DNA from 2 places in the Paenisporosarcina sp. P4_B8 genome. Region 1 is predicted to be linked to the other one. Evidence: riboswitches for the same ligand, from Rfam matches in the RefSeq annotation. Region 1 holds a riboswitch; the other holds the start of a gene.

Region 1 (5,500 bases):
CTTCCCACTTCACAAATAACACCTTTGTCCATAAATACGACACGGTCTGAAACTTCCTTCGCAAATTCCATCTCATGCGTGACGATTAGCATGGTAAGACCTGTTTCGGCAAGTTCCTTCATGACTTTAAGAACTTCTCCTACCATCTCAGGATCTAGTGCTGATGTTGGTTCATCAAACAGCATGACGTCTGGTTCCATTGAAAGTGCACGTGCAATTGCTACACGCTGTTTTTGACCGCCTGACAAGTGGCTTGGTTTCGCGTTGATATATCGATCCATCCCAACGACTTTCAGGTATTTCATCGCAATTTTTTCCGCTTCTTCCTTTGAGCGTTTCAAAATTTTCACTTGTCCAATGACGCAATTGTTGAGGACATTATGATTGTTGAATAAGTTGAATTGCTGGAAGACCATTCCGAGTTTTGTTCGGTAAGCATGGATATCATGCTTGTTATCCAAAATGTTTTCATTATTATAAATGATTTGTCCGCCACTCGGTTTTTCCAATAGGTTAATGCAGCGCAGAAGAGTGGACTTTCCAGATCCCGAAGAACCAATGACACAGACCACTTCCCCTTTATTTACCGAGAAGTCAATGTCGCGCAATACTTCATGGGATCCAAAAGATTTGCTTAGATGCTGTATATCAATAACTACTTCCATGTGAACTTCTCCTTTCTTATCGGTTACCGTTTTTTGTTGTACCAAGTACATTTTCCGGCATTCCAATCATGCTGTAATTTTTAGGTCCATCCAGTTTCCGTTCCACATATCGAAGGATTAATGTGACGGTGAACGTCATGATGAAATACAGGACACAGGCAACAAAGAACGATTCAAAATATCTGAAGTTATTTCCTGCCACTGATTTCGTTTGGAAAAACAACTCGGTAACGCCAATGACGTTAAGTACAGCCGTATCTTTAATATTGATGACAAATTGATTGCCTGTTGCCGGCAAAATGTTACGAATGACTTGCGGCAGGACGACATGGATCATCGTCTGGAAATGATTCATGCCGATTGCCTGAGATGCTTCGAATTGGCCTTTATCGACGGACACTATTCCCCCACGGACAATCTCTGCCATGTACGCTCCTGTATTGATCGATACGATGAAGATGGCCGCAGACAATACGTCCATGCTGATGCCAAATGCCAAGGCCGATCCATAAAAGATAACCATGGCTTGCACGATCATTGGCGTGCCGCGGAAAAACTCAACATATACAGATAAAATTGTATTAATAATTTTTAATAGCCATTTTTTAGCCCCTCGTTCAGGCATTGGAATCGTTTTGATGACACCAATCAGCAATCCAATGATTGCCCCAAGAATTGTCCCGATAATGGAAATCAAGAGTGTCATACCTGCTCCACGAATGAACATCGGCCAGTTATTAGATAAAATCGTCATAATCCACTCAGTACTCATCTTTGTCCTCCTTGGACAACTTAAAACCGGCTGCTATTGCAGCCGGTATCACGTTGTTACTTATTGTGCTGCCGGTTGATTTTTAATTGCGTTATCCATGATTTCCTGACGTTCTTCATCTGAAATCTCTGCGAGTGCTTCATTGATTTTCTCTGTCAAGTCACTGCCTTTTTGCAATCCGACTGCAGTTGTCGTGTCTTCTACAGAAGTCTCGAAACCATCTGTAAATTCAACCATAGCGAAGTTGTCGTTAGCTGCGGAAGCACTGAATCCTTCTGGGCGTTCCGATACATATCCATCAATCATTCCTGATTCAAGTGCTACACGCATCGCCGGGAAGTTATCCATAGCAGTCTGCTTTTTCACACCTTTGATTTGATCGATCACGGAGTAGTGGAATGTATTTAATTGTGCCGTTACTTTTGCTCCTTTGAAATCATGGATTGAAGCGGCGTCCTCATATTTCCCGCCCTTTTTAACAACCATGACCAACTCTGAAGTATAGTAGTTGTCCGAAAAATCGATTGACTCTTTGCGTTCAGCTGTTGGTGACATGCCAGCAATGATGGCATCGATCTTGCCAGAAACCAATGCTGGAACAAGACCGTCCCATTCCGTTTTGACAATGACTAATTCTTTACCTAGCTTGTCAGCGATTCGTTTTGCAATTTCAACGTCATAGCCACCTGCATATTCAGCATTTCCGTCAATTCTCACTCCGCCATTTGCATCATCCATTTGAGTCCAGTTGAATGGCGCATATCCTGCTTCCATACCTACTATGAATGGATCTTTCTTTTCTGATGAACCTGTTTTCTCTGAACTGCTTGTCCCACAAGCTGTTAAAAGCAAAATGGTAGAAAGGAATATCGTTAAAAATATGGCTGATTTTTTTCTCATGTCTAGTTCTCCCCTTTTGTTTGTTATATGTTTTACTTCGTCTTTATAGACTAAAAAGGCCAACTCCACAAAAAAAAGACCTGAGATGAACTCAGGTCGCAATATGCGTAGTTGCCCTAAATCCTCTACTTTTCCCAAATGAGATAGCACACTCAATAAACCGGGATGTTTATTGAGACAGTCCTGCAGTTCTTAACTACAGACCCAGCAAGTAATACCGAGAAATATTACTCACTTCGGCGACATTTCCTTCTCCCTAGAATCAAAGCTTTCTCAAACTCCTCTAAGGACTGTTAAATATCGCGCCTCTACCTCACCATATAAGTGAGGTTGTATTCAATTGTGTTAATCAGTCTTTCAACAACATCAACAGTCTACAACAACAGAAATTATCTGTCAACCAATCTAAAAATCTAGTATTTAACCTATTAGCATATGTTGAGTCACCATTTCTTCTATCAAAAGCTAAATGATATATATATTTCCATTATGCTATCGTTATCACCAAAGACAGCACAGACTTTGGGAAACCCAACACAACACAAGTATGCCTATCACATCCGGATGAGGCAATAACCTGCGATCCGTAATGGAAGAGACAATGAAAAATGATGGATGAAATAGTGGAGATCAACAAAAAAACCGTGGCATGACATCGCCAACGGTTTCATAGATAGGGGTTGCTACAATAGGCAGCCCCATTATTTCATTTGAATTCCTATTTCTGTATTAACTTGATTTAATTACACATTACGAGATTTTTATGGGGAACAGCATTCGACGCAACAACCCGACGTTCATCAACAACATACAAAATTGTAATGTGAGTGTCACGTAATAAGATAATAGCTAACGAACCAGAATAGTATAATAAACAAGCATAAAATAAAGTTTTGAGGAGTAAACGCTCGTAATGAAAAGACTTGAACAAAGTGGTCATGTGAACAAAGTAAGAACGCTATTGAAAGGTGAAGGTTAATGAAGAAAAATCTATTAAAGCGCTTATTCGTATTTGGTGGAGCTATGATACTTCTCCTAGCTGCATGGGTATATTTTATTATGGATTACGGTACACCAGATGAATTCAGTAAAGAAGCGTGGCCAGAAACCAAAGAAACAGCTAAACTAGCGACTATAGAATACTTTAAAAAAGAAAAAAATGTTGATGTTGTGATTAATAATATAAGTCATTCAGGAGAGTATGCGACATCTGAAATTTATTTAGATGGACATGTCGCTGGCGATGAACAACAGAAAATCTGTGCTATTGTAAATTCTGCTAAGGACTATCAAGTTGAAATTTTCAGAAACTAAAATTGGATATCATCCTACAATCTCTAACCTTTTGAAGCCAAATGGAGCAGTTAGCTTTTGCTAACTGTTCTTTGTTTTTCTTCTTGCCTAATTAAAAATGTCTTTGCTTTCTTACGAACGGTGTCCTATTTACGTGATTTGATAATTTAAAATAACTACACTAAATGCATTATGTTGTTTCTTTAACTCGCTTTCCATAAATCTTGAATTTTCATGACTTATTCGATTATTTGTCATCTGAAATTGTGTAGTAAGATTTCCTGACCCATACTAACATGTATTTCTATTTACTCTATTTTGTTATAATTAAGATTCAAAGTTTGGAGGTGCACAATATGGATCAACACATTCCATTAAATGAATCTAGATCTCAACCTCGGGATGAGGTGTTAATTTTACTTATTGACCCAAATATTGATTTTGTCATGGACATGAAAGATTCTTTTGACCGACATTCTATTTCTGTTTTAATTGCAACGACCGCTTCAAAAGGAATTGAATATTTCCATACCGTCAATCCAGATCTCGTGCTTATTGAAGCAAACCTGCCCGATAAAAGTGGATTTGATGTATTGCTGGAAATCAAAGATATTTCACGAGATCGATCTATACCAACCGCGATTATCTCTTCCAATCAATTAAAAGAAAATCGAATACGCGCATATGAACTAGGGGCAATAGATTTTATCAGCAAACCGATTGATTTGGATATTTTCATTCCCTTTATATTAAACCGCGTGGCTTTTAGAAAGTCGATTACGAATAAATTACTCGTTGACGAATTAACTGGTGCATACAACAGGAAACAATTTTATATAACCAAGTCTTCTCTTTATAATCGTTACGAAATATCCAATGAATCTTTTTCAATTGTTCTCATTGACTTCGACTTATTTAAAGATTTCAATAATCTTTATGGCCATCAAAAAGGTAATGAAGTGCTACAATCTTTTGTCCATATTGCCCAACAGACCCTACGAACAAAGATAGATGTATTCCGTTTTGGTAGTGATGAATTTGTCCTATTGATTCGCCATAAACCAGCTCTTGTTGCTGCAAATATCGTAGAAGATATCGCTGAACAAATGCGAGAACTTTGGAATATCACCTTTTCAGCTGGGATATCGGAATGGTTTCCTTCCACTCATATCGAAGGAACTTTGCTGAAGCAGGCTGACCGTGCTTTACAACAAGCCAAAAAAGCAGGCAGAAATTCCATCCATGTGTATGATGAAAATTCGTTTGCCAGTTCCCTCGCTAGCCGCTTAATGATACATATCGTTGATGATGATGCGATGGTTCGGGCATTACTTGAAAGGCAGTTCTCTGCATGGCAATCGGATACTTTTGATATTAGTGTCCACAGCTACAATGACGGCTTTGAGTTTACGGAATCAAATTGGTATACACCACAGGATTATCACGTTGTCATGCTGGATGGTGTAATGCCCAAAATGGACGGATTAGAAGTCCTGCACATTGTGAAGAAAAAAGTACAATCCGAACGTGTGCTAATTGCTATGTTGACTGACAAAAAAAATAACCAAGATATTTTGCACGCCCTCAATTCGGGCGCAGATGACTACATGCTGAAACCTTTTCATCCACAAGAGGTATTGGCCCGTATCCAGCGTCTTGTCAGTAGGTTATTCCTATGAATATCCTACTTACTTTTTTTATCATTCTATTTATTGTTTTGGCTCTTTCCCAGCTGCTACTGCTGTTATTTTTAGCAAGCAAGAAAATGAAAAAAAACAAGCGAGAAATACATGAAGACCATATTTACAAAGAAAGCATGCCTTTGTTTATTCAGTATTTATATAATGATCAAGATGTATATATCCCTCTT
Region 2 (5,500 bases), on a different contig from region 1:
TGGAAAGAAAAGTGTGTGGAATATTTCAATGGCATATTTGCCTTTGCCATTTGGGATGAAAAGGATCAAAAAGTGTTTATTGCTCGCGATCGTTTAGGCGTAAAACCGCTGTTTTATACGGAACATGGCGGGGGCTTTCTTTTCGCTTCAGAAATTAAAGCTCTTCTTGCCCACCCAGATATGAAAACGCAACTGTCTCGCGAAGGATTAGCAGAAGTGCTGGCTGTGGGGCCATCCCGAAAACCCGGTTCCGGGGTATTCCATGGAGTGAAGGAATTGCGACCTGCTCATGCATTAACCGTTTCACGTCAAGGACTTCGAATTTGGCGCTACTGGAACGTCAAAAGTGAACATCACACAGATTCAGTGGATGAAACGGCAGAAAAAGTTCGTTTCCTCGTAACGGATGCCGTCGAACGTCAACTTGTATCAGACGTTCCACTCTGTTCCTTTTTATCAGGTGGGGTTGATTCCAGTGCCATTACGGCCATTGCAGCCAATCGTTACAAACTAGAAGCAAAAGGACCTCTTCATACTTATTCCATTGACTATGAAGACAATGCCAAGTTTTTTAAAGCAAATGAATTTCAGCCGAATGCCGATGGACCTTGGATTGATAAAGTCGTCAATACATTCGGAACCATGCATCACTCTTCCATCATTACGCAAGATCAACTAATAAATTATCTGACTGAAGCCGTGCATGTCCGTGATTTACCTGGTATGGCGGATGTCGACTCCTCCTTGTTGTGGTTTTGCAGAGAAATAAAAGAGGATTTCACAGTTGGTTTGTCTGGAGAGTGTGCGGATGAAATTTTTGGTGGTTATCCATGGTTTCACAATGCTAATGATTTAAATGGCACTGGTTTTCCGTGGATGCGCTCCACAACCGAGCGAGTTTCCTTATTAAAAGATGATTGGCGCAAAAAACTCAAACTCGAAGATTACGCACGTCAGGCCTATGAACAGAGCGTTGCCGAAACTCCTCGTCTCGATGGCGAATCAAGTCTTGAAGCAAAACGGCGAGAAATGTTTTATCTGAACATGGTTTGGTTCATGACAACACTTCTTGATCGTAAAGACCGTATGAGTATGGGAGCAAGCTTGGAAGTACGCGTACCATTTGCCGATCACCGGCTTGTCGAATATGCCTGGAATATTCCTTGGGAAATAAAAATGGCGGGAAATCGGGAAAAAGGTATCTTGCGAAAAGCATTAGAGGGCATGTTACCCGACGAAGTCCTTTACCGCAAAAAAAGCCCTTATCCTAAAACCCATAATCCGTATTACACCGACCGTGTCCAAGGCTGGCTGAAAGACATTCTGATAGACAAAAATTCGATTCTACATGAACTATTTGACAGTGACCGGTTGAATGAATTGGTTGAGTCGAAAGGAACTGCATTCAAAGTTCCATGGTTCGGTCAATTGATGTCTGGGCCACAGCTTCTTGCCCATCTCGCTCAAATGCACGTTTGGTATAAAGATAACAATATTCAATTGATTGATTGATTATTTCAACGAAAGAAAGAGCAGATTGAAGTCGAATTGACTCAATCTGCTCTTTTGTTATGACTTCATACCGGTATAAATTTGAATGGCATCTCTGAAGAATGCAGCCGTTCCTGGCTGTTCTTTATCATAGTAGGCAGTAAAGCGTTCATCATCCACATACATCTGCCCAAGTCCTGCATGTGCTTCCTTGCTATACTTTGGCCAATAGTACATAAGCCATTGTTTATGCAGTTCAGCGGCTTTTTGGGCTTTCTCACTTGCGGGATCTCCCGTCTTGAAAGCTTCCGCTAAAGTCATGGCAATTTCATTGGCAAGCTTTGTTACTTCATCATGTTGTGCCTGCGTCATGTTTTTTAATTTGCTATTTGATTGATTGACCGTGTCATCTCCATATTTCGCACGAATTTCTTTGCCGTATTGTTGTTCATTATCATCTACCATTTTTTGTTTGAAGCCTTCAAATTTCTCATCGTTCGTCATGGTACTTCTCCCTTCTGTTGAAGAAATCGATTTTTCCACGTTGGCAATCAGTAGATCGAGCTGCTTTCTTTTGTCGAGGAGTTGTGAACGATGATCATTCAAGGCTTTCACACCATCAAATGAAGGATTGTTCACGATTTGTTTGATGTGTTCGAGACTCAAACCCAGTTCTCTATAAAACAAGATTTGCTGTAACTTATTGACTTCCGCTTGGCCGTATATCCGATATCCTGATGAATTGATTCTCGCCGGCTTGAGAAGATTCATCTCGTCATAGTATCGCAATGTGCGTGAACTGATTCCCGACAATTTCCCTAATTTTTGAACTGTGTATTCCATCTCGTCACCTCCTCTTGATTTCATCGTACTCCTTGACGTTGCGTCAATGTCAATTGGAAAATCTAAAAAACTTGCAATAAGCTGAACTTTCGTACACTACTATAGTAAATCATTTCAATTGACTAATCATTTAAACGTATCTATATTAGTACAGTGAATAAATATAGCCCTCATCAGCTTAAGATGAGGTAGAGATCGCGATAAATAATAGTTACTTGAAAAAAAGTCAGAGAACAGAACTTGCTGATTTCAAGCGAAAGAATTTTTCGCAGAAGCACTGATCGCTCTGATTACTAATGCTGGGACTGGCACTGAATAAGTGCAGAACTGTCATAGTGATTGACCATGAAAACTATCTTTTTGTCTGATTCGGTTTTTGCACACCGTTTCTGAATGCGTTTTATGTATTTTTATTTTACAAATCATATTTTTTGGGTAGATAGAAGATGAACGAAAGGAGCATATGCTTATGAACACGAACAAAAAACTAGGTTTATGGATTTTAACTGCGTTAGTAGTTGGAAATATGGTGGGATCCGGCATTTTTATGCTCCCCCGCACATTGAGTGAAGTTGCAAGCCCTGCCGGTGTATTATCCGCTTGGTTGATTACGGGATTTGGAGTGTTGATGATTGCACTCGTGTTTGGCAATCTTGCATTGAGAAAACCAAATTTAACTGGTGGTCCACAGATTTATGCAAAGGAATTGTTTAAGCCGGGCAGTAACGCTTCCACGTTGTCAGGATTTATGTCTTCTTGGGGATATTGGATTGGTAATGTTGCTGGTAATGTTGCCATCATCACCACTTTTGCAGGTTATTTGTCCACGTTCTTCCCTATTTTAGTTAATCAGGCTGAACTGTTTACCATTGGTAACTTCACTTTAAAAATGGGGAATGCACTTACCTTTACAGTTTGTACATTATTGTTATGGGGTGTGCATTATATCATCCTAAATGGTCTAGAAAATGCCGGGAAGATAAATTTTGTTGCCACTGCCACGAAAGTAATTGGATTCATATTATTTATTGTAATTGGTCTATTTGCATTTCAAAAAGCGAACATTCTTCCTTTTGTAGCGCCGAGATATGATGAGCTTGGACAATCTATTGGTCTTTTGGGGCAAGTTAATGGTGCAGCAGTAGCAACTCTTTGGGCATTCGTTGGTGTTGAATCTGCCGTGGTATTTGCATCTCGTGCTAAAAAACCAATCGATGTTAAGCGTGCAACGACGATTGGACTACTTATTGCTCTTACCATTTATGTAGGGATCAGCACGCTAGTTTTAGGAATGTTAAGCCATGAAGCACTAATCGCTTCTGATAAACCACTTATCGATGCCATTTCAACTGTGTTGGGACCAGTCGGTGGAAAAATTCTTGCCGCCATCGGTCTGGTCAGTTTATTTGGTTCCACAATTGGTTGGGTTATGCTGAGTGCTGAAATTCCTTACCAGGCAGCTAAACAAGGTTTATTTCTCCCTTCATTCGCAAAAGTGAATAAGAAAGGGATACCCGTCTTTTCTTTGGTCATCACTAATTTAGTTGCACAGGTGTTCATATTCTCCACGGTATCAAATACGATAGCAGCCGCTTTTGATTTCATCATTATCGTCGCAACGCTGTCATATTTAGTTCCTTATTTCATTTCTTCTGCTTTCCAGTTGAAGCTGGTCTTTACTGGTGAAACATATAAAAATGGAAGAGGTAGAATTACGGATGGGATTATAGGAGTTCTTGCTACCCTTTACTCCATTTGGGTTATTTATGCAGGTACAGCCGACCTCAAGACTTTTACATTTGGTGTAATCCTATTAGCCAGCGGGATTCTGTTTTACAGTCGAGTTAAAAAAGCAAACAACAACATTTAATACCCAAAACGCCCACTTCATCTATGAAATGAAGTGGGCGTTTTTATGTAAATAAGCTTCAATCATAGTCATACATCCTGTTCTGCAATGAACCATGTATTTTATACAACCTGGAATGCGATTCTGTCTACCTGGACTGTCAATCTGTCTACCTGGAACCTCAAACTGTCTACCTGGAGGTATGCTATTTGAAAATACCCCAACCCTTTGCAACTATGAATGGGAATTGTATTTTATACAACCTGGAATGCAGCTCTGTCTACCTGGAACCTCAATCTGTCTACCTGGACACACAAACTGTCTACCTAGACCACATTCTGTTTCCCCAGAAGTAGCGAAGGTGGAGCAATATTCGAGTTTCATTAAAAAAGAGTGCTGTTTAGGCACTCCTTAAATCAGTCGGTATTTTTTAGGGGAAATTCGAGTGTATATAACCATCTTACTTTCGAGAGAATTTCCTATTTTACTAGCATTTTCTATGGTGGAAAGATGCACCGATGATAATTAGTAAAATGAAAAGAACTACAATTATTGCAAAAGTACTCCCGCCTCTACGAGAGCAGTGGTCGTATTGACCACCACATGGTCCATAGCCACCACATTGACCGTAACCGCCGCCGTAATAATCCATGATAAAGTCCCCCTTTCCTTCAAAGATTCTTATATGATATGAAGGGGATGATGAAGGACCTAGGGATTTAGCGGAGTAAATGAGCTTTTTTGTTTACTGAAATGATGATTCCTTTTACAATTTATAGGATATTCTTTGACAAAGACCATTGTGTGTGTAATAATAGTCAAGTTAACATGTAAGGTAACAATTAAGTTTTGAAATTCTGGCATCTACTCGATGTTTTTGATTAAACTTATTCACACTGGCGCGACTATAGGGTCGCAAGGACGTAAAAGAAGGTAGGGTTTACGTTGCTTAAGGAAGACACCCAGTGGACAAATGACCGCGGCACGGAAAGCAAGGAACACTTTCTTAGGAAATTATTCCCCGAATATTCGGGATGAAAAATTATCATTCAGACTTTATGTTATCTTATCTATATAAGGGACATGCCCAATCGGGTATGTCCCTTTTCCAATTTTAATTTGAAATCACAATAAAAGCCGCACCTACTGCCAGGTTCCCCTGGACTCGGTGCGGCTTTCTATTATTTATTCACCTAAATCCACGTTATGGTAGACTTGTTGAACGTCTTCTAGGTCTTCAATCGCATCAATCATTTTCTCGAATTGCGCTTGTGTATCTTGTTCAAGCGTGATGTCATTTTGTGCTAGCATCGTCAG

What was found. Region 1 has a riboswitch for lysine ahead of AC1DSK_RS15755 (transporter substrate-binding domain-containing protein). Riboswitches for the same ligand answer to the same signal wherever they lie in the genome.
Region 2: it holds a riboswitch for lysine, as region 1 does, so the genes downstream of both, AC1DSK_RS04265 (amino acid permease) here and AC1DSK_RS15755 (transporter substrate-binding domain-containing protein) in region 1, are expected to answer to the same signal.

Annotation. Positions count from the first base shown of each region.
Region 1 covers NZ_JBFUHX010000022.1:32,989-38,488, reverse strand. Annotated here, with positions in the region: gene AC1DSK_RS15765 (amino acid ABC transporter ATP-binding protein) at 1-665, opposite strand, end outside; gene AC1DSK_RS15760 (amino acid ABC transporter permease) at 682-1,437, opposite strand; gene AC1DSK_RS15755 (transporter substrate-binding domain-containing protein) at 1,498-2,337, opposite strand; lysine riboswitch at 2,474-2,656, opposite strand; gene AC1DSK_RS15750 (phosphoglycolate phosphatase) at 3,316-3,651, shown strand; gene AC1DSK_RS15745 (GGDEF domain-containing response regulator) at 3,987-5,309, shown strand; gene AC1DSK_RS15740 (HEAT repeat domain-containing protein) at 5,306-5,500, shown strand, end outside.
Region 2 covers NZ_JBFUHX010000003.1:104,036-109,535, reverse strand. Annotated here, with positions in the region: gene asnB (asparagine synthase (glutamine-hydrolyzing)) at 1-1,512, shown strand, start outside; gene AC1DSK_RS04270 (MerR family transcriptional regulator) at 1,570-2,334, opposite strand; lysine riboswitch at 2,516-2,697, shown strand; gene AC1DSK_RS04265 (amino acid permease) at 2,804-4,204, shown strand; gene AC1DSK_RS04260 (YjcZ family sporulation protein) at 4,671-4,835, opposite strand; gene AC1DSK_RS04255 (YebC/PmpR family DNA-binding transcriptional regulator) at 5,369-5,500, opposite strand, start outside.